4 regions of the Roseateles rivi genome follow, and region 3 is predicted to be linked to each of the others. Evidence: predicted binding sites of a transcription regulator. Region 3 holds the regulator's gene; each other region holds the start of a gene.
What was found. The regulator FNR, encoded in region 3, switches genes on or off when oxygen is low (the NO sensors DNR and NnrR bind a similar motif). The targets are predictions, from matches to a motif close to TTGATNNNNATCAA.

Region 1 (5,782 bases), on a different contig from region 3:
CAGGCCGACGGCGGCACCCGCACCGCCGCCATCACCGGCGCCTACGTGGCGGCCTGTGACGCCGTGCGTTGGCTGCAGGCGCAGGGCAAACTCACCGCTTCGCCGCTCAAAGACGCGGTGGCTGCCATTTCGGTGGGCATCAAAGACGGCGTGGCTTTGCTGGATTTGGAGTACGTCGAAGACTCCGCCTGCGACACCGACATGAATGTCGTCATGACCGGGGCAGGGCATTTTGTCGAACTGCAAGGCACGGCTGAAGGCGTGGTCTTCACGCGCACCCAGGTGGACGAGTTGCTGAGCTTGGCCGACCAAGGCATTCGCGAGCTGCTGCAAGCGCAGCGCCGCGCGCTGGAGGCTTGAGATGAAGCTGGTGCTGGCCTCCAACAATGCCAAAAAGCTCAAGGAGCTGTGCGCCTTGTTCGAGCCTTTGGGGGTGTCGCTCGTCACCCAAGGCAGCTTGGGTATTGCCGAGGCCGAAGAGCCGTTTTCGAGCTTTGTCGAAAACGCGCTGGCCAAGGCCCGCCACGCCGCCCAGGCCAGCGGTCTGCCCGCCTTGGCTGACGACTCCGGCCTGGCGGTCGACGCTTTGGGCGGTGCGCCGGGTGTTTTGTCGGCGCGCTACGCCACGCTGTTTGGCCGCGCCAAGAGCGACGCCGAAAACAACCGCGTGCTGCTGGAGCAGCTCCAAGGCAAGACCGAGCGCCGCGCGCGTTTCGTGTGCGCCCTGGTGGCGGTGCGCAGCGCCAGCGACCCCGAGCCGCTCATCGCCATGGGCCGCTGGGAGGGTGAAATTCTGCAAGCCCCGCAAGGCGAGGGCGGCTTTGGCTACGACCCGCTGATGTGGGTGCCAGCGCTGGGCGCCAGCGTGGCCGAGGTGGACGCCGACACCAAGAACCGTTTGAGCCACCGCGCACAGGCCTCGGCCACACTGCTACAGCAGCTGCACGCCGTGTGGGGCCTGGGTGGCGTGGCGTGAGTACGCAGGGCCAGTCCATGTCCACTTCCTCGTCGGAGCGCCTGGTGCAGCTCATGCGCCCGGGCACCTTGCAGCTGGCGGCGCTGCCGCCGCTGTCTTTGTACGTGCACCTGCCTTGGTGCCTGCGCAAGTGCCCGTACTGCGACTTCAACTCCCACGAGTGGCGCGACGGTGCCACGCTCAGCGACAGCACAGCGCAGAGCTACTTGGCAGCGCTGCGCGCCGACCTGGAGCAGGCGCTGCCGCTGGTGTGGGGGCGCCCGGTGGTGTCCATCTTCATTGGCGGTGGCACACCCAGCCTGTTTTCGCCCGCGCAGATTGCGCAGCTGATTTCCGACATCCGCGCCCGCTTGCCGCTGGAGCCCGGCTGTGAAATCACCCTGGAAGCCAACCCTGGCACCTTTGAGACCGAACGCTTTGCGGGCTTTGCCGACGCAGGCGTGACGCGCCTGTCGGTGGGTGTGCAGAGCTTTGACGACGCCGCGCTCAAGCAGCTCGGGCGCGTGCACAGCGCACAGCAAGCCCGCGCCGCACTGGCTGAGGCCGCCACGGCCTTCACCCACTTCAACATCGACCTCATGTACGCGCTGCCGGGCCAGGACCTGACCGCGCTGGCGCGCGATCTGGACGAAGCCCTGAGCTTCAAGCCGCCGCACCTCTCCGTCTACCACCTCACGGTGGAGCCCAACACGCGCTTTGCCATCAACCCGCCGCCCGGTCTGCCCGACCCCGACTTGGCCAGCGACATGCTGGACCTCATCGGGCAACGCACAGCGGCTCAGGGCATGGAACGCTACGAAGTCAGCGCCTTTGCCCGCGCCGGGCAGCGCTGCCAGCACAACCAAAACTACTGGCAGTTTGGCGACTACCTGGGCATAGGCGCAGGTGCGCACAGCAAACTCAGCTTCGCGCACCGCATCCTGCGCCAAGTGCGCTGGCGCGAACCCGCCAGCTACATGAGCCACGCCGCCCAGGGCCAAGCGGTCTCGAATGAGCATGAAGTCTCACGCCAGGAACTGCCCTTCGAGTTCATGCTCAACGTGCTGCGCCTGCGCGAAGGCGTACCACTGAGCCTCTTCATGGAACGCACCGGCCTGCCCATCTCCGCCATCGCCCAAGGCCTGCAACGCGGCCAAGAGGCCGGCCTGCTGCAAGCCCGTGCTGACTGGCTGCAAACCACCCCCCGCGGCTTCGATTTCCTCAGCGACGCTCAGGCATTGTTCCTGGCGGATTGAGGGGCGGGGGGGCGGCCAAGAAAAAAGCCTGGATCCGTGAGGAGTCCAGGCTTTGAATTTTGTGCCGAGCCGCTAGTGCAGCTCTTGTGGAGCGGGCGATGGGAATCGAACCCACGTCTTGAGCTTGGGAAGCTCAGGTCCTGCCATTGAACGACGCCCGCAGGAAACAGTCCGCTATTGTATCCGGATCAGGCCACGCGGCCGTGGGTGGTTTGGCCTGTGGGGCGGCCTTCGAAGTCGGTCCACTGTTGCGCAGCGATGTCGTAGAGCTTGCAGCGGCGTGCGGTGTCGAAGTACCAGCTCCAGGAGAAGTTCTGGATCACGATGCGGCCGGGCAGGGCTTCTTCAAGAATGGACTGAGCCTTCTTGAGGCTGTAGAGGGGCACGCTCATGTCCACATGGTGGGCGGTGTGCTCCATGATGTTGTGAACCAGGCTGCCAATGCCCATGGGGAATTGCAGGTGCACCGTGGTCGAGACGAATGGGTCAGCGGCGGCCCAGGCGGTTTTGTCTTCGTGCCAGATCACGGCGGTATGCGTGTGGTGGGCGTACACCACGAAGCCGATCATGAAGTTCCAGAACACGAAGGGCAGCACGAAGGCCCAGCCCACCAGCGCCCAGGCAGATTGGCCGGTGGCCTGTGCGGCCCAGACCAGCGCGCCCACCCAGACCACGCCAGCCGCCAGCGACAGCAGGCTGTCAGCCAGGAAGATGGGGCGGCGCGAAGGCATTTGTTTGCGGCTGGGGAAGAACATCTTGAGCCACCACATCTCGATGAAGTAGTACAGGCCCGGGCCCCAGCCGCTGCGGTAGAAGCGCTCCAGGGTTTGGCGCCACTTGGGCAGGGCGCGGAACTCTTCCAGCGAGAAGGGCTGCCAGACGAAGTCTTTGCCCTTGAGGTTGGTGTAGCCGTGGTGCACCACGTTGTGGCCCACTTCCCAGAGGCTGTAAGGCGTGAGCGACGCCAGGAAGGCGATGCGGCCGAGCCAACGGTTGAGCGTGCGGTTGGGGGTGTAGCTCTGATGGCAGGCGTCGTGTCCGATGATGAACAGGCGTCCAATCACGAAGCCAGCGGCGCAGCCCAGCAGGGCTTTGGCCCACCAGGGCGTGACCAGCACGATGGCGCTGATGAGGGCAGCAAAGATGACCCAATCCAGCACCAGTAGCGCAATGGCCAAGCCCGTGCGTTGCGCCGACACGGGGGCGAGCCAGGCTCGGATCTGCTTGCGCGAGGGCAGGGGGGCTTCTTTAGCCAAGGGGGCGGGCCGGACGAGCTCCGCTGCGCTGAAAGGATCAGGCTTCATGGGACAAGCTGCAAAAATAGAGAGCCCATTCTAATTCCAAGCAGGCCTTTGGCTTTGCGTGAACTCAAAAATGACTCACTCACTGCGGGGTAGGCGCCGGGCGCTACAGTGTTCTCTCTAGTCTTTGATTTGGAGCAATGCCGCCTATGACCCCGCCTCTGCCCAGGCAGCACCGCCCTATGCCGGTTTGGCGTCAAGCGCTGCAGCAGGCCCGCCAGGACGCCCGTGCGCCTGAGTTGCATCTGCTGCTGCTGGCGCTGGCCTTGGCGGTGTGTGCGGTATGCGCCGTGGCGTTTCTGGCCGACCGTCTGCAAGCCGGGTTGAGCCGGGATGCTGCCCAGCTGCTGGGCGGCGATGCCGTGCTGACATCCGACCAACCCACGCCCGAGCCTTTGCGCCAACTGGCCCAGGAACTGCGCTTGCGTACCGCGCACAGCACCAGCTTTCCCAGCATGGTGCGTGCGCCCGACGCTGCTGGGGGCGATAGCCGCCTGGCAGCGGTGAAGGCGGTTGATACCGCTTACCCGCTGCGCGGCAAGCTGACGCTGCAAGACGGACGCCAGGCGGTCGCGCCGGCGGCCGGCCAGGTCTGGGTGGACGCTGCCGTGCTCGACAGCTTGCAGCTGCGCGTGGGGCAGACGCTGTGGCTGGGCGAGCGGGAGCTGGCCATTGCCGGCGTTTTGCAGCATGAGCCCGACCGGGGCGCGGGTTTCATGAACTTTGCGCCGCGCGTCATGATGGCGCACAGCGATCTGGCCAGCACCGGGCTCATCCAGCCCGCCAGCCGGGTGAACTACCGCATGGCCGTGGTGGGCGATCGTGCGGCGGATGTGGCGCAGTTTGTGGCGCGAGCGCAAGCGCAGATCAAAACCCAGGGTTGGCGCGGGGTGCGACTGGAATCTCTGGAGAGCGGGCGGCCCGAGATGCGTCAGACGCTGGACCGTGCGGCCAGCTTTTTGAACCTGGTGGCGCTCTTGGCAGCGCTCATGGCGGCGGTCGCGGTGGCGCTCTCGGCACGGGGTTTTGCGCAGCATCGCCTGGACGCTTGCGCGCTGCTGCGGGTGCTGGGGCAAACCCAGCGGCGCCTGGCCTGGGCATATGCCTTGGAGTTCCTGGGCCTGGGCCTGGCCGCCAGCTTGGTGGGTGTGGGCCTGGGTTGGTTGTTGCATTGGGGTTTTGTGGCCGTGCTTGGCGCCTTGCTGCAGGCAGACTTGCCGGGTGCTTCCTGGTGGCCTGTGGCCTTGGGGCTGGGCATGGGAGGGGCGCTGCTGGTGGGTTTTGGCCTGCCGCCGGTGCTGCAGCTGGCTGCTGTGCCGCCGCTGCGGGTGATTCGGCGCGAACTGGGCACGCCGCGCAGCGGCGCGGTGCTGGCGGGCTTGGCGGGTGCGCTCGGGTTCACGGCGGTGCTGGTGATCCTGGCCAAAGAGCCGCGCGTGGGTTTGATGGCAGCCCTGGGCTTTGGCGCAGCGCTGCTGGTGTTTGCGCTGGTGGCTTGGGGCGCACTCAAGCTGCTGCGCGTGGCGGTGCCGCTGGCGCGCGCCCCGCGCTGGCTGCTGCTGGCCACGCGCCAGCTCGGCGCACGCCCAGCCCTGGTGGTGACGCAGGTGGCCGCCTTGTCGTTTGGCCTTTTGGCCCTGGCCTTGCTGGTGTGGCTGCGCACCGATTTGATTGACAGCTGGCGTGCGGCCACGCCGGTGGACGCGCCAGACCGCTTCGTCATCAACATCCAGCCCGAGCAGCTGCAGCCGTTCGAGGCCGCACTGCAGCAGGCCGGCGTGGCGCGGCACGACGCTTACCCCATGCTGCGCGGGCGCTTGGTCAGCATCAACGGCAAGGCCGTCAAGCCTGAGCAGTTCAGCCAGGACCGGGCTCAGCGCTTGGTCGAGCGCGAGTTCAATCTCAGCCACGCGGCTGATCTGCCGGCCAACAACCAGGTGGTGGGTGGCCGCTGGGGGCAGCCGCAAGAGGCCGGTGCGCTGCCCAAGCTCAGTGTGGAACAGGGCTTGGCCCAGCAGCTGGGTTTGCACCTGGGCGACACCTTGAGCTTTGATGTGGCGGGCGCGCTCACCCAAGGGCAAATCTCCAGCATTCGCAAGGTGGACTGGGCTTCGATGCGGGTCAACTTCTTTGTGATGTTCGAGCAAGCCCCTGCACAGCCGCTGCCGCAGACCTTTATTGCGGCCTACCGCTCCCCCAAGGGGCTGGATAGGCAGCTGATGCAGCAGTTCCCCAACCTCACCATCGTGGATGTGTCGGCGCAGATTTCG
Region 2 (5,782 bases), on a different contig from region 3:
CATGTCGGTGGACGGGGAACAGATGGTGATGCCGCGCAGCTCGGGCATCATCCAACGCACATACCAGGGAATAAGGTCACCGCGCAGCTTCTGCCCCAGGCGCACGATGCGCCGCACGGTGGCCAGGTCCAGCTGATCAGGGGGCGTGGTCAGTGTGACGAAGCCGTTAAACATCGCGCTGCCTTTGGGTAGATTGGCCACCAGCTCCAAGCCCTTGGCTTGCTCTGGCGCCACGGCGGGCACCGTAAAGCGGTGGCGGGCATTGATGGCCAAGGGCAGGTAACGATCGTCACTGATCAGAGCCAACTTGAGCGGGTCGGGCAAGGGGGTGTTGTCCTTGCTCTGGATTTTCATGGTCAGTGCAAACAAGCCTTCACCATGGTTTTGCAGCGTCCACAGCAGGGTGTTGAACTTTTCAAAGGCCATGGACACGCTGTTTTCGCGTTTGAGCTGCAAGTCCACGCGCGGCAGGTCGGCGTCCTGGCTGGCGGAAGCGGCCACTGGGGCCGCCGCAGCTTGGGGCTGGGTGGCTTGGGCTTGTGCCGCCAGGGGCGGCCAGGTGGTGGCGCCGCAAATCAGCAAGCTGGCGGTGAGGAGATTCAGGGAGTGTTTCATCGTGCGCATTGGCCTGTGGCTTGGGCGTAAACGAGTAAGGGAAGGCTGAGCAGGCCGGCGCCAGCCCCGGCAAACTCACCCTTGAGGCAATCGCCGTGACCGGCTTTTTGAATGTTTTGCCCCAGCCGGGTGCTGGCATCGGGGCGCTGCGGGGTTTGGGTGGCGGTGTCAGCACGCTCGGCCAGCAGCGGTGCCTTGCCCGCCTGGCCCAGCGCATGGCGTGTGCCCGCGCTTTGCAGCAGGCTGCCGTAACGAGGGGCCGAAGCCGGGACCTCGCTGGGTAGGGCGGCCTCAGCCACAGCGCTTGAGGGGCTCGGCGGCGCGGGGCTGGGTGTTGTGGGCTCTGGTGAGGCGCTCGGTGTGCGGCTGTCGCGTTCTCGCTGGGGCCGCTGCAGCACAGCGCGGGCGGCCGGGGGTTGCGCTGCGGGCGCTGCTGTGGGGGTGGGCTGTGTGCGTTCAGGCAGCAAGCGTAGGGTGATGAACTGGGCCGAGTCTGGAGGTTTGGTCGGAGTGTTCAGCACTGCGCGGCTCGCCATCCAGCCCAGCAATCCATGGCCAGCCAGCACCGCCAAAAGGGCAAAAATTCGCTGGGGTTTGGCGCGGCGCGGGGGCAGGGTAGAAGTGTCCGGCAGGTTCATTCAGGGGGCGCGCAGGGCTGGGTCGCTGTAGGCGCAGCATAGGCCCATATGGCGCGGGCCAAGCACCGCCCCCCCGAAAGAAGGTAGCCCAGAACCTTGGCCTGCGGCCTTGGGGCAAGCCGCAGTCCGCCCGTCTTGGCGCTTGAGGACAATGGCGCCATGAGCAAGAAATCAGCCCATGTCAGCGAGACGCCGGCCACGCAGTTTTTGCGCCGCCACGGCGTGGCTTTTGGCGAGCACCCTTACGACTATGTGGAGCATGGCGGCACCACCGAGTCGGCCCGGCAGCTGGGCGTGGACGAGCACCACGTCGTCAAGACCTTGGTGATGCAAGACGAGCATGCCCATCCCCTGGTGGTGCTGATGCACGGGGACTGCACCGTCAGCGTCAAAGAGCTGGCGCGACAAATTCCGTGCAAGAAAGTCGAGCCCTGCGCGCCTGAGGTGGCGCAGCGCCACAGCGGCTACCAGGTGGGGGGCACCTCGCCCTTTGGGCTGCGCAAGCCGCTGCCCATTTTTGTGCAGGAGTCGGTGCTGGCGCTGCCGCGCATCTACATCAACGGCGGGCGCCGCGGTTATTTGGTGAGTCTGGAGCCGGGCCTGCTGCAAACCCTGCTGCAGGCCCGTGCGGTGCGCTGCGCGCAAGGGCCGGCCGCGCGCGTGGGCGGTGCAGAATAGCGCCCCATGCAAGACATCCTCTATCCGTTGCTGGCCGCCTTGGCGGCCTATTTGTTGGGCTCGCTGTCCTTTGCCGTCATCATCAGCCGCGTCATGGGCTTGTCCGACCCGCGCAGCTATGGCTCGGGCAACCCGGGGGCCACCAATGTGCTGCGCTCAGGCAATAAAAAAGCCGCCGTGCTGACCCTGCTGTTCGATGCGCTCAAAGGCGTGCTGCCCGTGCTGGCCGTGCACTTCTGGGGCGAGCGCCTGGGCCTGGGCGAAGACAGCGCCGCGCTGGTGGGCCTGGCAGCTTTTGTGGGCCACCTCTGGCCGGTGTTCTTTCGCTTTCAAGGCGGCAAGGGTGTGGCCACGGCGGCCGGGGTGCTGCTGGCGCTCAATCCGCTGCTGGGTGGCGCCACACTGGCGTGCTGGCTGGCGGTGGCCTATGTCACGCGCTACTCCTCGCTGGCGGCGCTGTGTGCTGCGCTGTTTGCCCCCTTTTTCCAGATGCTGGTTTGGGGCGGCAGCCCCAGCGTGCTGGCTGTGGGCTTGATGAGCCTGCTGCTGATCTGGCGCCATGAGTCCAACATCAAAAAGCTGCTGGCCGGCACCGAGAGCAAGCTCGGCAGCAAGGCCAAGGCCGCCAGCGCCGCCGACGCCAAACATTCCTCCAAACCTAAGGCTTCTCGCAAATGAGCTCGATTGAACGCTTCGACGTGGGCCCGCGCCTGTCTGACATGGCCGTGCACCAGGGTGTGGTCTACCTGGCAGGCCAGGTGCCCAACGACTGCAGCAAAGACATCACCGGCCAGACCCAAGAGGTGCTGGACATGATTGACGCGCTGCTGGCGCGCGCGGGCAGCGACAAGAGCAAGATCTTGCGCGCCCAGATCTATATCGCCGACATCAGCGAGATCTCGGGCATGAACCTGGCCTGGGATGCCTGGGTCACTCCCGGCCACACGCCGCCGCGCGCCACCGTGCAGGCCGCGCTCGCCAACCCGGGCTGGAAGGTGGAGATCGTCATCACCGCAGCGGTGTGAGCTGTGCGCCGCTGAGCGAGCGGGAATTGACGCCGCTCAAGTTCGCTCAGCGCGCTGCCCCCTAGAGTGCTCGGCTTGACCGCTGCCCCAGGCAGCGGCTGCCAACTGCTGGGGGGATGCATGTCTACGGTGTTGTTTGAACGCGGCTCGCACCGCTGTCTGATGTTCTCGGAAGTGTCGTGCGACGAAGAGGGCGTTCAAGCTAACCAATTCCTGCTGGTCAATGGCAAGACCGGCGCCATCCTCGACCCCGGTGGCAATCTCGCCTACAACGACTTGTACCTGGGGATGAACCGCTACTTCCCGCCGCACAAGCTGGCGGGCATCTTGGCCTCCCACGCCGACCCCGACATCATTGCCTCGCTGGACCGCTGGATGACGGCCACCAGTGCGCCGGTCTACATCTCGCGCGTGTGGGAGCGCTTCATTCCGCACTTCTGCAAGCCCGGCAAAACCGTGGGCCGTGTGAAGGGCATTGCCGATGCGGGTGCGCGGCTGAGCTTGGGCGAGGGCGACGACCGTTTCGAACTGTGGGCGCTGCCTGCGCACTTTCTGCATGCCGAGGGCAATTTCCAGTTCTACGACCCGGTCAGCCGCATCTTGTTCTCGGGCGACTTGGGGGCATCGCTGGGCAGTGGGCTGCAGGCCAGCCAGGTGGTGACGGAGCTGGACCGCGCGCATGTGGGGCGCATGGAGGGCTTTCACCGCCGCTACATGGTCTCCAACAAAGTCATGCGGCTGTGGGCGCAGATGGTGTCGCAGCTGGACATTGACATGATCGTGCCCCAGCACGGCTCGCCCATGGCGGGTGCGGCGGTGCGCCAGTTCATCGACTGGGCGCGCGAACTGGACTGCGGCATTGACCTCATGAGCGGCGCCAACTACCGCATCCCCGACTGAATCGGGCCGGGGCGCTAGCATGGCGCCCATGATGAGCAGCTTTTTGTCGCGCTGGCGCGGTCTGGGTTCACTGGCCTTGGTGTTGGGGGTGGTGCTGGGCTTGTCGCAATGGGCGCGCTGGTCGCAGCAGGACCGCCACGCTGAGGCTCTGCGTCAGCTGCTGAGCCCCGGGCAGCTGCAGATGATCTCCAGCACCACATGCACCTATTGCGACCGCGCACGCACGTGGTTCACGCAAGAGCGCATTCCTTTTACCGAGTGCTATATCGAGCGCGACAAGGCCTGCCTGGCGCGCTATCAGGCGCTGGGCGCGCGCGGCACGCCGACTTTTGTGCTGCATGAGCAGGTGGTGCTGGGCCTGGACTTGCCGCGCCTGCAGGCGCTGGCCCAGCAGCAGCGCTGAAGGCTGTCAGTCTGCCGACAAGCCCAGGCGTTCCAGATCGCCCCCGCCGGTGCGCAGCACCACGGGCTCCTCAGCGCTCATGTCCACCACCGTGGTGGGCTGCATGGCGCAGGCTCCGGCGTCGATGATGAGCTGCACCAGGCGCTCGTAGCGCTCGGTGATTTCTTGCGGGTCGTTGAGTGGCTCGTGCTCGCCCGGTGGAATCAAGGTGGTGGCCAGCAGCGGTTGGCCCAGCACGGCCAGCAGCTCCTGGGTGACGCGGTGGTCCGGCACGCGCAGGCCTATGGTGCGCCGCGAGGGGTGGGAGATGCGTCGCGGCACCTCCTTGGTGGCTTGCAGGATGAAGGTGTAGGGCCCGGGCGTGGCGCTTTTGAGCAGGCGGTATTGGCGGTTGTCCACGCGCGCGTAGCTGGCCAGCTCCGAGAGGTCGCGGCACAGCAGGGTGAGCTGGTGTTTGTCGTCCACGCCGCGGATGCGCCGCAGCTGATCGACGGCGGCTTTGTCGTCGAGGTGGCAGACCAGGGCGTAGCTGGAGTCCGTGGGGATGGCGCCTATGCCGCCTTGATGCAGCAGCTGAGCGGCCTGGCGCAAAAAGCGCGGCTGGGGATTGAGCGGGTGAACTTCAAAGGTCTGAGCCATTGGCCCATTGTGCGGCGGCGCTGTGTGCCCTAGCGTTGCGTGCGGCGCACATTGAGCCACACCGAGGCGGCGCCGCAGGCACTGATGATGCCCATGCCCAGCCAACTCATGGCGTCAGGGTGGTGGTCAAAGGCCAGCAAACCGATGAGGGCCGCCGCGCCAATTTGCACGTAGATGAAGGGCATCAGCGTGGCTGTGGAGGCCAGACGCAGGGCCAGGATCAGGAGCAAGTGCCCCAGCGTGCCCAAGAGCCCGATGGCCAGCATCCAGCCCAGCTGCACGGCGCTGGCGCCCTGCAGTGCTGCCAAGAGCGGCTCGGCATAGAAGCACACCACTGGCAGCAAGAGCAGCGCGCCGGTGGCGCCGGTGTAGAGGTGTGTGGTGTAGGGGTCGTCCAAGCCGCTGAGCTTGGCGGTGAGCACTTGAAAGCAAGCATAGGTGCAGGCCCCGGCCAAGGGCGCCAGCACCTCCCAGCCAAAGCTGCCGCTGCCCGGGCGAATCATCACCAAAGCACCCGCAAAGCCGCCCAGCACCAGCGCCCAACGCAGCGCCGTCACGCGCTCTTGCAACACCATGCCCGCCAGCAGCGTGACGATGACGGGCGAGAGCATGTTGATGGCCGTGTACTCGCCCACGGGCATGTGCTGCACGCCCCAGAAGTTGATGCCGCTGGTGGCCAGCAACAAGCTGCCCCTGAGCAGCTGAAAGCGCGGGTGCGCCACGGCAAAGCCGCGCAGCGAACCCTGGCGGCGCGCCCGCAGGCCCAGCCACACCAGCATCACCACCGCCTGCGTGAGGTAGCGTGACCACAAAATCAAGAGCACCGGCAAGAAAGCACCGAGCCAGCGTATGGCCGAATCCATGGTGGCAAAGCACCAGGTCAT
Region 3 (5,782 bases):
CAAATTCCTCTTGCAGGAACTTGATCAGCTTCTTGGCCTTGTCGCTTTGGGCTTCAAACTCAATGCCGGCGTAGATGTCTTCCGAGTTCTCGCGGAAGATCACCATGTCGGTCTTGTGCGGCTCCTTCACGGGCGAAGGCACACCGTTGAAGTAGCGCACGGGACGCAGGCAGACGTAGAGGTCGAGCTCTTGACGCAGCGCCACGTTCAAGGAGCGGATGCCGCCACCCACTGGCGTGGTCAGCGGGCCCTTGATGGACACCACGTAGTCCTTCAGAACTTGCAGCGTCTCTTCAGGCAGCCAGACGTCAGGGCCGTAGACCTTGGTCGACTTTTCGCCCGCGTAGATTTCCATCCAGTGGATTTTCTTGGCGCCGCCGTAAGCCTTGGCCACCGCAGCGTCGACCACCTTGATCATCACCGGCGTGATGTCAAAACCCGTGCCGTCACCTTCAATGTAGGGAATGATGGGGTTGTTGGGGACGTTGAGCGAGAAGTCCGAATTGACCGTGATCTTCTGCCCGCCCTCGGGCACTTTGATGTGCTGATACATGAACTGGTCTCCGCGAAACGCGAGGTGGTTGGTGACAGAGAAGTGCCGATTCTAAAGCAGCAATACTTTCAGCTTGCTGAGATAGAAGACAACACAAAGGGGATAGTTTGACCTACGGAGCCATGGTTTTCAGCTGCAGAACGCCTGCACTTGACGCCAAACACCGTGCCCAAGCGCCCAAACAGCGCTGGCGGCAAGCATGGCGCCTGATATGCGCACCGCCCACACCATGCCCCGCTGACTGCGCATCAGCTTGACAAACAGCAGCGGGCCGACGACCAACCCCACCCCTGACGTCAGTGCAAAGCCGCCCATGACAAGTGCGCCTTGCACTGGCCCCGAAGCCAAAGCTGCAACCATCAGGGCCGATTGCAGCAGACCACATGGCCAGGCCAGCCATACCAAGCCCGCCAAAGTGGGGCGAGCCACGCCCGCAAACACCACCTTGGGTGCTGCCATAGCGCCGTTTGATCCCCCGCCCCCACCAGCCCCTACCAGGCGGCTGGCATCCAGCTCGTAGGTGCGAGGTGCAGCTCGACCAAGGTTCTCCACCCAAGCCGGCTGGCGCCCTCGCCACAGCAAATACAAGCCCAGTCCCAATGCGGCCATGTGCAGAAGCACCCACAAAGGGCGCACCCAGCTGCTACCACTGGCCCATTGCGTGAGCCCGCTGACGCTAGCGGCCACAACCGCACCGCCTGTCGCGTAACTCAAGAGCCGCCCGACCTGCCAGCCCAGCGCACGCTGCCACCGCCCCTGATGCAATGCCGCGCAAGCGGCGCCACACATGCCCAAACAGTGCGGCGAGCCCGCCAAGCCCAGCAGCAGCGCCGTCATGCACAAACTCCAATCCATGGGCGCTATGCTTTGCTCTACAAGAAGACTCAGATGATGCGCGAGAAACGCTCGCGGGTGCGGTCGGCCTGCAGGTATCGATCAAAGACCATGGCCACACCGCGCACGAAATACCAGCCCAAGGGCGTGAGCTGGATGGCGCCAGGCTCCATCACCAGCAGGCCGTCCTTTTCCAGCTGCTGCAGCTGCTGCAACTCAGTCTGGAAATAGCTGTTCATGCTGATGAGGTGACCCAGCTCGATGGATTCAAACTCCACACGACCTTGACACATCAAGGCCATGATCACGGCACGGCGCACCAGATCGTCACGCGACAAAGCCAAACCACGCTGCACCGGCAAACGCCCTTGGCGCACGGCATCGTAGTACTCGTCCAGTGTTTTGGCGTTTTGCGCGTATGCAGCACCCACGCGCGAGATGGAGGAAACGCCCAGACCAATCAGGTCACAGTCCGGTTGCGTGCTGTAACCCTGGAAGTTGCGATGCAAACGCCCTTGCCTCTTGGCCACAGCAAGCGGGTCTTGCGGCAGCGCAAAGTGGTCCATGCCGATATAGGTGTAGCCGTGACCCAAAAAGCCGCTCAATGCCTGCGACAGCATGCTGAGCTTGTCTCCTGCCGACGGCAAAGCGTGGTCTGCAATGCGACGCTGCGATTTGAAGCGTTGCGGCAAGTGCGCATAGCCATACAAGGCAATGCGATCCGGGCGCAAACCAGCAACCTGAGCGACCGTGCGCTGGAAGGACTCGGCGCTTTGCCGCGGCAAGCCGTAAATCAAGTCAACGTTGGTTGACTCAAAGCCCAAAGCCCGGGCCTCAGCCATCAACTGCGCCACGCTTTCGTAGGGCTGGATACGGTGGACGGCCTTTTGCACGTCAGGGTCGAAATCCTGAACCCCAAAGGACAGGCGATTGAAACCCAGCTGCCGCAGATGCGCCAAGCGCTCGTGGCTCACGGTGCGCGGGTCGACTTCGATAGAAATCTCAGCCCCAGGTGCAAGGCGGAAGTAGCGTGTCACGCTGGCCATGAGGCGGGTGAGGTCCGCATCGCTGAGGAAAGTCGGCGACCCACCGCCCAGATGCAACTGCGACACCGACGACAAACCGCGCCCCAGCGAGGCCTGCACCAAGGCCATTTCCTGATCCAAAACAGTCAGGTACTCCTCGCCCTTTTCGTGGTGCTTGGTAATAATCTTGTTGCAAGCACAGTAGTAGCACAGCGACTCGCAGAACGGCACGTGCACATAGAGCGACAGAGGTGCCACCGCGCCTGCGCCAGCACTACGCTGGGTTAGCGCTTGGATCAAATGCTCACTGGTGAAAGCCTCTACAAAACGATCAGCCGTAGGATAGGAGGTGTACCTGGGCCCCGAGACATCGAACCGACGCAGCAAGTCGGGTGAAATCGCCGGCAATTCACTGTCATGTTGAATACGCATGTGCGAACTGTGCCAACACGCGACTCCTCCCGGTTGATCTTCATCAATCTTGCCGTGGATGGTGAGGTAAACAATGCAGACGCAATGCTCTTGACATGATCCACTGCAAGTCAAGCCCTCCGTATCTCGGTCACAGGTCATTGTTTGACCGACCACAATCCACGCCATGAATTCCTGCCCCGGCTCTAGCAACACGGCTTTCAAAGTCGCTTGTTCGTCTTGCAATTTGCGTGAACTGTGTTTGCCTGTGGGGCTGACCCACAGTGATATTGAGCGTCTGGACCGTCTGGTGGCCACCCGCCGCAACGTCGCCCGGGGCGATACGCTGTTTCGCACCGGCGACAGCTTCCAGTCTCTGTACGCTGTGCGCACAGGTTTTTTCAAAACCTGCGTGTCGGCCGAGGACGGCCGCGATCAGGTCACAGGCTTTCAAATGGCTGGCGAACTGCTGGGGCTCGACGGCATTAGCAGCGACCGTCACGCTTGTGACGCCGTGGCCCTGGAAGACTCACAGGTGTGCGTCATTCCTTACGGACAACTCGAGGTGCTCTCGCGTGAGTTCACCGATTTACAGCACCAATTCCACAAGATCATGAGCCGCGAGATCGTGCGCGATCACGGCGTCATGCTGCTGCTGGGTTCAATGCGTGCTGAAGAGCGCCTGGCAGCGTTCCTGCTGAATTTGACTCAGCGCCTTCGCGCGCGCGGCTTCTCGGCGTCCAGCTTGGTGCTGCGCATGACGCGCGAGGAGATTGGCAGCTATCTTGGTCTGAAACTCGAAACGGTCAGCCGTACTTTCTCCAAATTCCAGGAAGACGGACTGCTCGAAGTCAAGCAGCGTCAGATTCGCATCGTTAGCCAAGACGGGCTCCAGGCCCTGCTCAACGGCGCGCCGGCCTACTGACATCGGCCCAAGCCCGCTCGCATTGCGGGAAGGCAAAGCTACAGCCCCTGCGACTTATCGCGGCCAAGCCCGAGAATGTCTCCCCTCGACAGGATCGGGGGTCACCATCAGCAACACGGTGATGGCACTGCACAGCGAAAACAGCAACCACAGGGCCATAAACGCCATGCTGTAGACGCCCGCTGGCGGCAAGAACTGCAAGGCACCGCCCCAGCCGTCAAGATTTGCAGGGTCCACCCAGCTGAAGATCAAACCCGTAGTGACGGCAGCCAGCATGAACGCCGGCCACAAGGTAAACATGGCATAACGCCCCAAGCGCGTACCCCCGTCAAGCAAAACGGAAGCCGACTTGTCTTCAGGCACAGCACTGGCTGGGTAGGCTTCGTCTACCCCGAGGCCACCTTCCGGAGTGGATGCAGGTGGCCTGTGCTGGTTCATGGCTGGCTGGCACCAGGACGGCTGGCGTCGGTGGCTGCGTGGTTGCGCGCCTTCATGGCGGGCTGAGCCGACACCTCATCGGCCCCTACCCTTGTGCCCTGCACAACGGGATCGGGGTAAACAATGGCCAAGCCTAAGGTCGCAAAGCCAGCCACCACCACGACGGCGGGCCCACCGACCACCAGCCACATCCAGCGCTCACGCCACCATGCGGTGGGGCGCGGACTGTTTTCTTGACTCATACGAAATCTCCCCTGAAACCACGCTCAACGTGGCAGAACAAATGTGGACTTTTCTTGCACCAAGCGTACGCCTTCTTGGGCCGTGTTGCTTGCGCAGCTGACATTGAATTCAATGGGGTGCGCACCGCTGCTGTGTTGCGCAGCCACTTCCGGAGGCACGCGCAGCGCCAGCGTAAACCACCGAGCCTCCGCACTCTTGAGCTCCAGCAGTCCCAGGTCAGGCGCTGGCGCCAGCGCGGGCAAACCTTGCGCCGCAATACGGCAATACTGGCTGCGCTCGGTCGCATTCATGACTTGCAAGCGGTAGACGTTCTCCACATAGCCGTCTTCCACCTGCCGAGCCAACGTGGCACGATCCCGCACAACGTCGACCTTGAAGGGCGAGCGCACCCAGAGGCTGACCATCAACCCGATGGTGATCAACACCAATGCTGCGCTGTACACCAACACCCTGGGCCGCAGCGTACGCTTGAGCAACTCAGCGCGCGACCAACCGTTTTCCATGCCGTTTTGGGTGTCGTAGCGAATCAGTCCTCGGGGGTACTGGAGCTTGTCCATGACGCTGTCGCACACATCGATGCAAGCCGCACAGCCGATGCACTCGTATTGCAGGCCCTTGCGAATGTCGATGCCCGTGGGACAGACCTGAACGCACAGCGTGCAATCCACGCAGCTACCCAGCCCCAAGGCCGCCGGATCGGCCTTGCGCGAGCGCGAGCCGCGCGGTTCGCCACGCTTTTCGTCGTAGGTGATGATCAGCGTGTCGCGATCGAACATAGCCCCTTGAAAGCGCGCATAGGGGCACATGTATTTGCAGACTTGCTCGCGCAAGTAGCCGGCATTGCCGTAGGTGGCAAAACCGTAAAACAGAATCCAGAAGGCCTCCCAGGGCCCCAGGGAGCTGCCAGCGGCAGCCAAACCAATGGTGTAGAGCGTGGACTGACACAAGTCACGCAGCGGCGTGAAGTAGCCCACAAAGGTCAAGCCCGTCCACAGGCCAATAGCAATCCATACCGACTGCTTGCCCGCTTTACGCCAGGCTTTGTTCCAGCTCCAAGGTGCGGCATCGAGTTTGATGCGTGCCTGCCTGTCGCCTTCAAAGCGGCGCTCCACCCAGAGGAAGATTTCCGTGTAGACCGTCTGGGGGCAGGCGTAGCCACACCATAAACGCCCTGCTACTGCCGTAAAGAGAAACAGCGCGTAGGCTGAAATCAGCAGCAGGCCAGTGAGGTAGATGAAGTCCTGCGGGTACAGGACCAGGTCGAAGATGTAAAAGCGTCTCGCCCCCAGGTCGAACAACACAGCTTGGCGCCCGTTCCACGGCACCCAAGGCAGTCCGTAAAACAGCAGCTGA
Region 4 (5,782 bases), on a different contig from region 3:
GCGCCCGCCGATGTCGATCACCAGCCGGGGTTCCTCGCTGGGCTGCAGGCGCGACACGCCCACATAGATGAGCCGCGCTTCCTCGCGGCCTGAGATGACTTCGATGGGGTGGCCCAGCTCTTGGCGCGCGCGGGCCAAGAAGTCGTCGCGGTTGCGCGCCTCGCGCAGGGTTTGGGTGGCCACGGCGCGCAGCTGCACGCCCGGCCACTGGGCCAGCAGTCGGGCGAACTGGCGCAGGCACTGCAGGCCACGCTGGGCGGCTTCTTCGGTGAGCATTTGCTGTTCGTCCAAGCCCGCGCCCAAGCGCACGGTTTCTTTCCAGTAGCCCAAGCGCCGGTAGCTGCCGCGCACCAGCTGCGCGATTTCCAGCCTGAAGCTGTTGGAACCCATGTCAATGGCGGCAAGCGTTTGGGGCGTGGCAGGCGATCTCATGGCGCCGCATTGTCTGTGCAATTGGCGCTGCCACCGCACGTTGCCATGGGGGTGCGGGACTTTTGCGCAAAGGCAGCGGCTGAGTCTGAGAGAATCGCCCACCTCCTGTTTCCACCGTGCCCCGTGCACACAACCCAAGTGGTCAGCCTGTCGCCAACCCTGAATCCATGACCCTGACCTATATCCTGCTGGCCACCTTGGTGGGTGGCATTGCTTCCGTGGTGATTGCTGCCAGCCTGACGCACGCGGTGCTCAGCCGTGTGGTCAAGCACCTGGTGAGCCTCTCGGCCGGGGTGCTGCTGTCAACGGCCTTGCTGCATGTTTTGCCTGAGGCCTTCGAGTCCGGCGTGGACGCGCACAAGCTGTTTCTGACCCTGTTGGCGGGTTTGTTGTTTTTCTTCCTGCTGGAAAAAGCCGAGCTCTACCGGCACAACCACCACCACGAGGGTGATGGGCACCACCACCACCACCATTTCGACCGCGAGCAAGCTGGGCGCGGAGGTTTGTCTGTGCTGGTGGGCGATGGCATTCACAACTTCTGCGATGGCTTCATCATCGCCGCCGCCTTTTTGGCGGACCACCACCTGGGCTGGGTGACGGCCATGGCCATCATTGCCCACGAAATCCCTCAGGAAGTGGGCGACTACATCGTGCTGCTCAACGCGGGCTTTTCGCGCGCCAAGGCGCTGCTGTTCAATGCCTTGTCGGGCTTTGCTGCCGTGTTGGGTGGCTTGGCCGGCTACTTTCTGGCCGGGCACTGGGAAGGCATCTTTCCCTACCTGCTCGTGGTGGCGGCCAGCAGCTTTGTCTATGTGTCGGTGGCGGATTTGATTCCGCAACTGCAGCGCCGCCTGCCCTGGCGCGAAACCGCGGCCCAGCTGCTGTGGCTGGGCACGGGGGTGACGCTGGTGCTGTTGCTGGTGGGCGGCCCGCACGCGGGGCACGCCCACTGAGCCTGGGTTTAACGCACCACCAGCACCGGGATGGTGCAGTGGGTGAGTACCTTCTGGGTTTCGCTGCCCAGCAGCAGGGCCTGAAAGCCGCGCCGACCGTGTGAGGCCATGACCACCAAGTCAGCGCCCACGGTCTTGCTGTGGTCGATGATGGCTTCCCAGGCATGCAGCGCTTCGATGGTGTGCGCTTCAACAGGCACGCCCGCAGTCTGTGCGGCCTGGACCACGGCGCTCAGCCGGGTTTGGGCGATGCGCTCTTGTGCGTCGTAAAACTCCTGCGGCGGCGTGGGCTGCATCTCCGTCACGGCGCTGTAGGGAAAGGGCTCTTTGACGCTGATGGCGTAGAGCGTGGCGCCTTGCAGCCGGGCCAGCTCAACAGCGGTTTGAATGGCCTTGGCGGTGATGTCTGAGCCGTCGGTGGGAACGAGAATGCGCTTGTACATAGAGGCCTCCGTGTGAGGGGTTGCAGCGTTGGTGCTTGCGGGCAGTGTGCGGTCGGCCGACCGACTACAACTTGATCGAACTCAAGTCTGCCAGCGCGCCATTCGCGCTGCGTCGCTCATCGCTAGGGCAGAGTGCCCGGGAGGCTCTGCTGGGCTCAGCTGCGTGCAACGGGGCGGCTGGGGTCGCTACACCATTCGCTCCACGAGCCCGGGTACAGCGGCCCTGCGGGCAGCCCGGCGTGGGCCATGGCCAGCAGGTTGTGGCAGGCGCTCACGCCCGAGCCGCACTGGTGGACCACAGCGGCGGGGTCGCGCTGCCCCAGCACGGCGCTGAAGCGCTGGCGCAGCTCAGCCGGGCTGAGAAAGTGGCCGTCTGCGCCGAGGTTGTGTTGGTAGAAGTGGTTGAGTGCGCCTGGGATGTGGCCTGCTTGCGGGTCCAGGGGCTCGACCTGGCCTGAAAAGCGCTCGGGCGCGCGCGCGTCCAGCAGGGTTTGTGTGTCCAGGGTCGCCAGCAGTTCTGTCGCGCTGAGGGTGGCCTGCAGCGAGGCTGAAGCCTCAAAGTCACCTGTCTGGGGTTGGGGTTCTTGGCCCGCTTGTACCGTGCCGCCCGCGGCCACCCAGGCCTCAAAGCCGCCGTCCAGCACCTGCACAGGGGCATGGCCCAGCCAGCGTGCCAGCCACCACAGCCGCGCGGCAAACAGGCCGCCCTGGCGGTCGTAAGCCACCAGGCGCTGCTGCCTATGCAGGCCCAGGCCGCGCAGGCATTGGGTGAGCTGGTGCGGGTCGGGCAAGGGGTGGCGCCCGGCAAAGCGGCCTTGCGCGTCGGTCTTGGGGCCAGAGAGGTCCGCCTCCAAATGCAGGTAGTGCGCGCCGGGAATGTGGGCTTGCGCGTACTGCAGCGCACCGGCCTGCGGGTCGGTGAGGGCGAAGCTGCAGTCCACCAGCACTGGGGCCTGGGGCTGCGCCAGCAGGGCATGCAGTTCGGCAGCGCTGATCAGGGGTGGCGTGCTCATGGGTCAGGAGTCCTTGGGGGCGGTCATGTCTGGGGGTGGCTTGGGGCCTGCCGCACGCGTGCGCAGCAGTGTGGCGCTGAACCCGGCAGCCACGATGAGGAGCATACCGAGCAGGGACATCCAGGGCAGGCGCTCATCAAAAATCAACACCCCCCACAGCACCGAAAACACAATGCCCAGGTAGTTGAGTGTGGCGTTGGTGAGGGCTTTGCCCACGGCGTAGGCGCGTGTCATGAGCAGCTGTGCCGCCGTGGCCAAGAGGCCCACGGCCAGCAGCAAGGCCGCACCGCGCAGGGAGTGGCCGTGCCAGCCTCCGGCTTCGGGCAGCGTGCTGGTGAGCAGCGCACCCGCCACTGCGCCGCCCACGCTGAAGAAGAAGACCACGCGCAGCTCGGGCTCGCCCGCGCGGCCCAGTGCGCCGACCTGCAAATACGCCAGAGCCGACAGCACGCCCGATGTCAGCCCCGCCAGCGCGTGCCAGATTTGCTCGGGTGCCAGCGTGGGGCGCAGCAGCAGGCCCACGCCTACAAAGCCCACGAGTACGGCGGCGACCAGACGACCATCCAGGCGCGCGGCACCGAGCAAGACGCTGCCGCCCAGCAGAAACGCCGCCATCCACACCGAGGACATGTAGTTGAAGGTCATGGCCGTGGCCAGGGGCAGCTCGGCAATGGCGTAAAACCACAGACACAGAGCGCTCACCCCGCTGATGCTACGCCACAGGTGCATGCCAGGCACGGCGGTGCGCAGGCTCAGGCCCTGGCGCAGGCACAGCAGCGCCGTCAGCACGGCACCGATCAAACCGCGGTACATCACGATTTCGGCTGCGCTGTAATGCGCCGCAGCCAATTTCACGCACACCCCCATGCTGGCAAACAGCGCACTGGCCAGCACCATCATCCAAGACGCAGACATGGCGGGCATTGTGGCCCAGCCACCAAGCACAACGCCCCCGATGTGGGGGCGTTGTCAGTGGGTGCTTGGGCTTCTGCAGTGAGGCTTCAGAGGCCGAGTTTGTCGCGGTACCACTCGTGGAAGTGCTGCATGCCGTCTTCCATGGGGCTTTGGTAGGGGCCCACTTCGTTGTCGCCGCGCAGCATCAGGGCTTTGCGCCCGGCGTCCATGCGCTCGGCGATTTCGTCGTCCTCGATGCAGGTCTCCATATAGGCGGCTTGCTGGGCATCGACGAATTCGCGCTCAAACGCGACGATTTCCTCGGGGTAGTAGAACTCCACCAGGTTCAGCGTCTTGTCCACGCCGCGCGGGAAGAGGGTGGAGACCACCAGCACGTTCGGATACCACTCCACCATGATGTTGGGGTAGTAGGTCAGCCAAATCGCACCCTGGGTGGGGCTTTGGCCCTGGCCGTACTTCAGCACCTGCTCGTGCCAGAGCTTGTAGACATCCGACCCCGGCTTGGCCAGCGCCTTGTTGATGCCCACGGTCTGCACCGAGTACTCGCGCCCGAACTCCCAGGTCAGGTCGTCGCAGGTCACAAAGCTGCCCAAACCCGGGTGGAAGGGGCCGACGTGGTAGTCCTCCAGATAGACCTCGATAAAGGTCTTCCAGTTGTAGTTGCACTCGTGCAGCTGCACCTTGTCGAGCTGGTAGCCCGCAAAGTCCAGCGCGGCACGCGGGCCAACCTTGGCCAGATCCGTTGCAATGTCCCGCCCGTTGTCTTCAAACACCAGGCCATTCCACTCACGCACGGGGTAGCGCTTGAGGTTCAGGCAGGGGTCGTGGTCGAAGTGCGGCGCGCCAATGAGCTCACCCTGCAGGCTGTAGGTCCAGCGGTGCAGTGGGCAGACGATGTTGCTGCGCGTGTTGCCGCGGCCCTTCAACATCACCGCCTGGCGGTGGCGGCAGACGTTGGAAATCAGCTCCAGCCCCTGGGGCGTGCGCACCAAAGCGCGGCCTTCGGCTTCCTGGGGCAGTGCGTGGTAGTCCCCCACCTCGGGCACGGACAGCGCGTGGCCCAGGTAGCGCGGGCCGGACTGGAAGATGAGCTCTTGTTCCTTTTGGAACAAGCCCTCGTCGAAATACGAAGTGACAGGCAGCTGCGAGTGGCTGCGATTAAGCGCGCTGAGAGAGAGGCTCAGGTCGGACATGATCCAAAGGGTTCTCCAAGAAACCAATGTCAACCCCCCGGCGCCTTTGGCGTTTGGCTTTGATAGCCAAGCAAGCCGCCGGGAATAAAGAAAATGGCCACCTTGCGGGGCCACGGGGGGAGCCCGAGTACACAAGCTGTACCAAGGCAAACGAGGGCATGATTGTATCAGTGCAAGCTGAGCCGACCTGGGCTCACCGAGGAGTGCTACTTCCAAGGCGCCGTGAATTCTTTCAGGCCAAAGCGAAGCTGCCCCCGATGGGGGATGGGGTCCTTGCCCGCATATGGGGCGCTTAGAATGCCGCTTTTGTCGAAAAAAATGAGCAAACCTACCAGCAAAAGCAAGGCTGCAGACGCCGCAGCAGCGCCCGTGGCTCAAAGCTTTGAGCTTGCGCTGGAGGAGCTGGAGCGTTTGGTGGCGGATATGGATACCGGTCAGCTGGCGCTGGAGCATGTGCTCACCAGCTACCGGCGCGGCGCCGAGCTGCTCAGCTACTGCCGCGCACAGCTGCAGGCGGTGGAGCAGCAGGTGCAGCAAATTGACTCGGCAGCCCCTGCGTCCGATGGTGCGCTCTGAATAATGAACATGAACCGATTTGATGCGTGGGTGCACGAGAGCCTGGTGCAGGTGGAGCAGGCGCTGGACGCCTGGGTTTGCCCCGAGGCTCCTGCAGGCTTGGGCGAGGCCATGCGCTACGCGGTGCTGGGTGCGGGCAAGCGTTTGCGCCCGCTCCTTGTGCTGGCCGCAGCGCAGGCTGTGCGGGGTCAATATGCCGCGGCGCTGCGTGCCGCCTGTGCGGTGGAGCTCATCCACGCCTACTCCTTGGTGCATGA

Region 1: a site for FNR is predicted at 3,640-3,653, ahead of ACG0Z6_RS07400 (fatty acid desaturase). Genes of this name have one in related genera too.
Region 2: a site for FNR is predicted at 2,983-2,996, ahead of ACG0Z6_RS03310 (oxygen-binding di-iron domain-containing protein). Genes of this name have one in related genera too.
Region 4: a site for FNR is predicted at 1,900-1,913, ahead of ACG0Z6_RS12535 (universal stress protein). Genes of this name have one in related genera too.

What each region holds. Positions count from the first base shown of each region.
Region 1 is NZ_JBIGHZ010000003.1:16,871-22,652, reverse strand. Features, by position in the region: gene rph (ribonuclease PH) at 1-360, shown strand, start outside; gene rdgB (RdgB/HAM1 family non-canonical purine NTP pyrophosphatase) at 362-976, shown strand; gene hemW (radical SAM family heme chaperone HemW) at 994-2,211, shown strand; tRNA gene ACG0Z6_RS07405 (tRNA-Gly) at 2,299-2,372, opposite strand; gene ACG0Z6_RS07400 (fatty acid desaturase) at 2,400-3,515, opposite strand; gene ACG0Z6_RS07395 (ABC transporter permease) at 3,695-5,782, shown strand, end outside.
Region 2 is NZ_JBIGHZ010000001.1:732,768-738,549, forward strand. Features, by position in the region: gene ACG0Z6_RS03285 (hypothetical protein) at 1-615, opposite strand, end outside; gene ACG0Z6_RS03290 (hypothetical protein) at 612-1,253, opposite strand; gene ACG0Z6_RS03295 (aminoacyl-tRNA deacylase) at 1,413-1,931, shown strand; gene plsY (glycerol-3-phosphate 1-O-acyltransferase PlsY) at 1,938-2,609, shown strand; gene ACG0Z6_RS03305 (RidA family protein) at 2,606-2,956, shown strand; gene ACG0Z6_RS03310 (oxygen-binding di-iron domain-containing protein) at 3,077-3,856, shown strand; gene ACG0Z6_RS03315 (glutaredoxin family protein) at 3,888-4,259, shown strand; gene ACG0Z6_RS03320 (L-threonylcarbamoyladenylate synthase) at 4,266-4,898, opposite strand; gene ACG0Z6_RS03325 (DMT family transporter) at 4,928-5,782, opposite strand, start outside.
Region 3 is NZ_JBIGHZ010000005.1:433,038-438,819, forward strand. Features, by position in the region: gene icd (NADP-dependent isocitrate dehydrogenase) at 1-553, opposite strand, end outside; gene ACG0Z6_RS14600 (sulfite exporter TauE/SafE family protein) at 683-1,408, opposite strand; gene hemN (oxygen-independent coproporphyrinogen III oxidase) at 1,438-2,820, opposite strand; gene fnr (fumarate/nitrate reduction transcriptional regulator Fnr) at 3,011-3,748, shown strand; gene ACG0Z6_RS14615 (hypothetical protein) at 3,803-4,111, opposite strand; gene ACG0Z6_RS14620 (hypothetical protein) at 4,183-4,428, opposite strand; gene ccoG (cytochrome c oxidase accessory protein CcoG) at 4,453-5,782, opposite strand, start outside.
Region 4 is NZ_JBIGHZ010000004.1:511,650-517,431, forward strand. Features, by position in the region: gene ACG0Z6_RS12525 (Ppx/GppA phosphatase family protein) at 1-432, opposite strand, end outside; gene ACG0Z6_RS12530 (ZIP family metal transporter) at 600-1,385, shown strand; gene ACG0Z6_RS12535 (universal stress protein) at 1,394-1,828, opposite strand; gene ACG0Z6_RS12540 (sulfurtransferase) at 1,984-2,841, opposite strand; gene ACG0Z6_RS12545 (DMT family transporter) at 2,845-3,756, opposite strand; gene ACG0Z6_RS12550 (aromatic ring-hydroxylating oxygenase subunit alpha) at 3,843-4,949, opposite strand; gene xseB (exodeoxyribonuclease VII small subunit) at 5,268-5,525, shown strand; gene ACG0Z6_RS12560 (polyprenyl synthetase family protein) at 5,529-5,782, shown strand, end outside.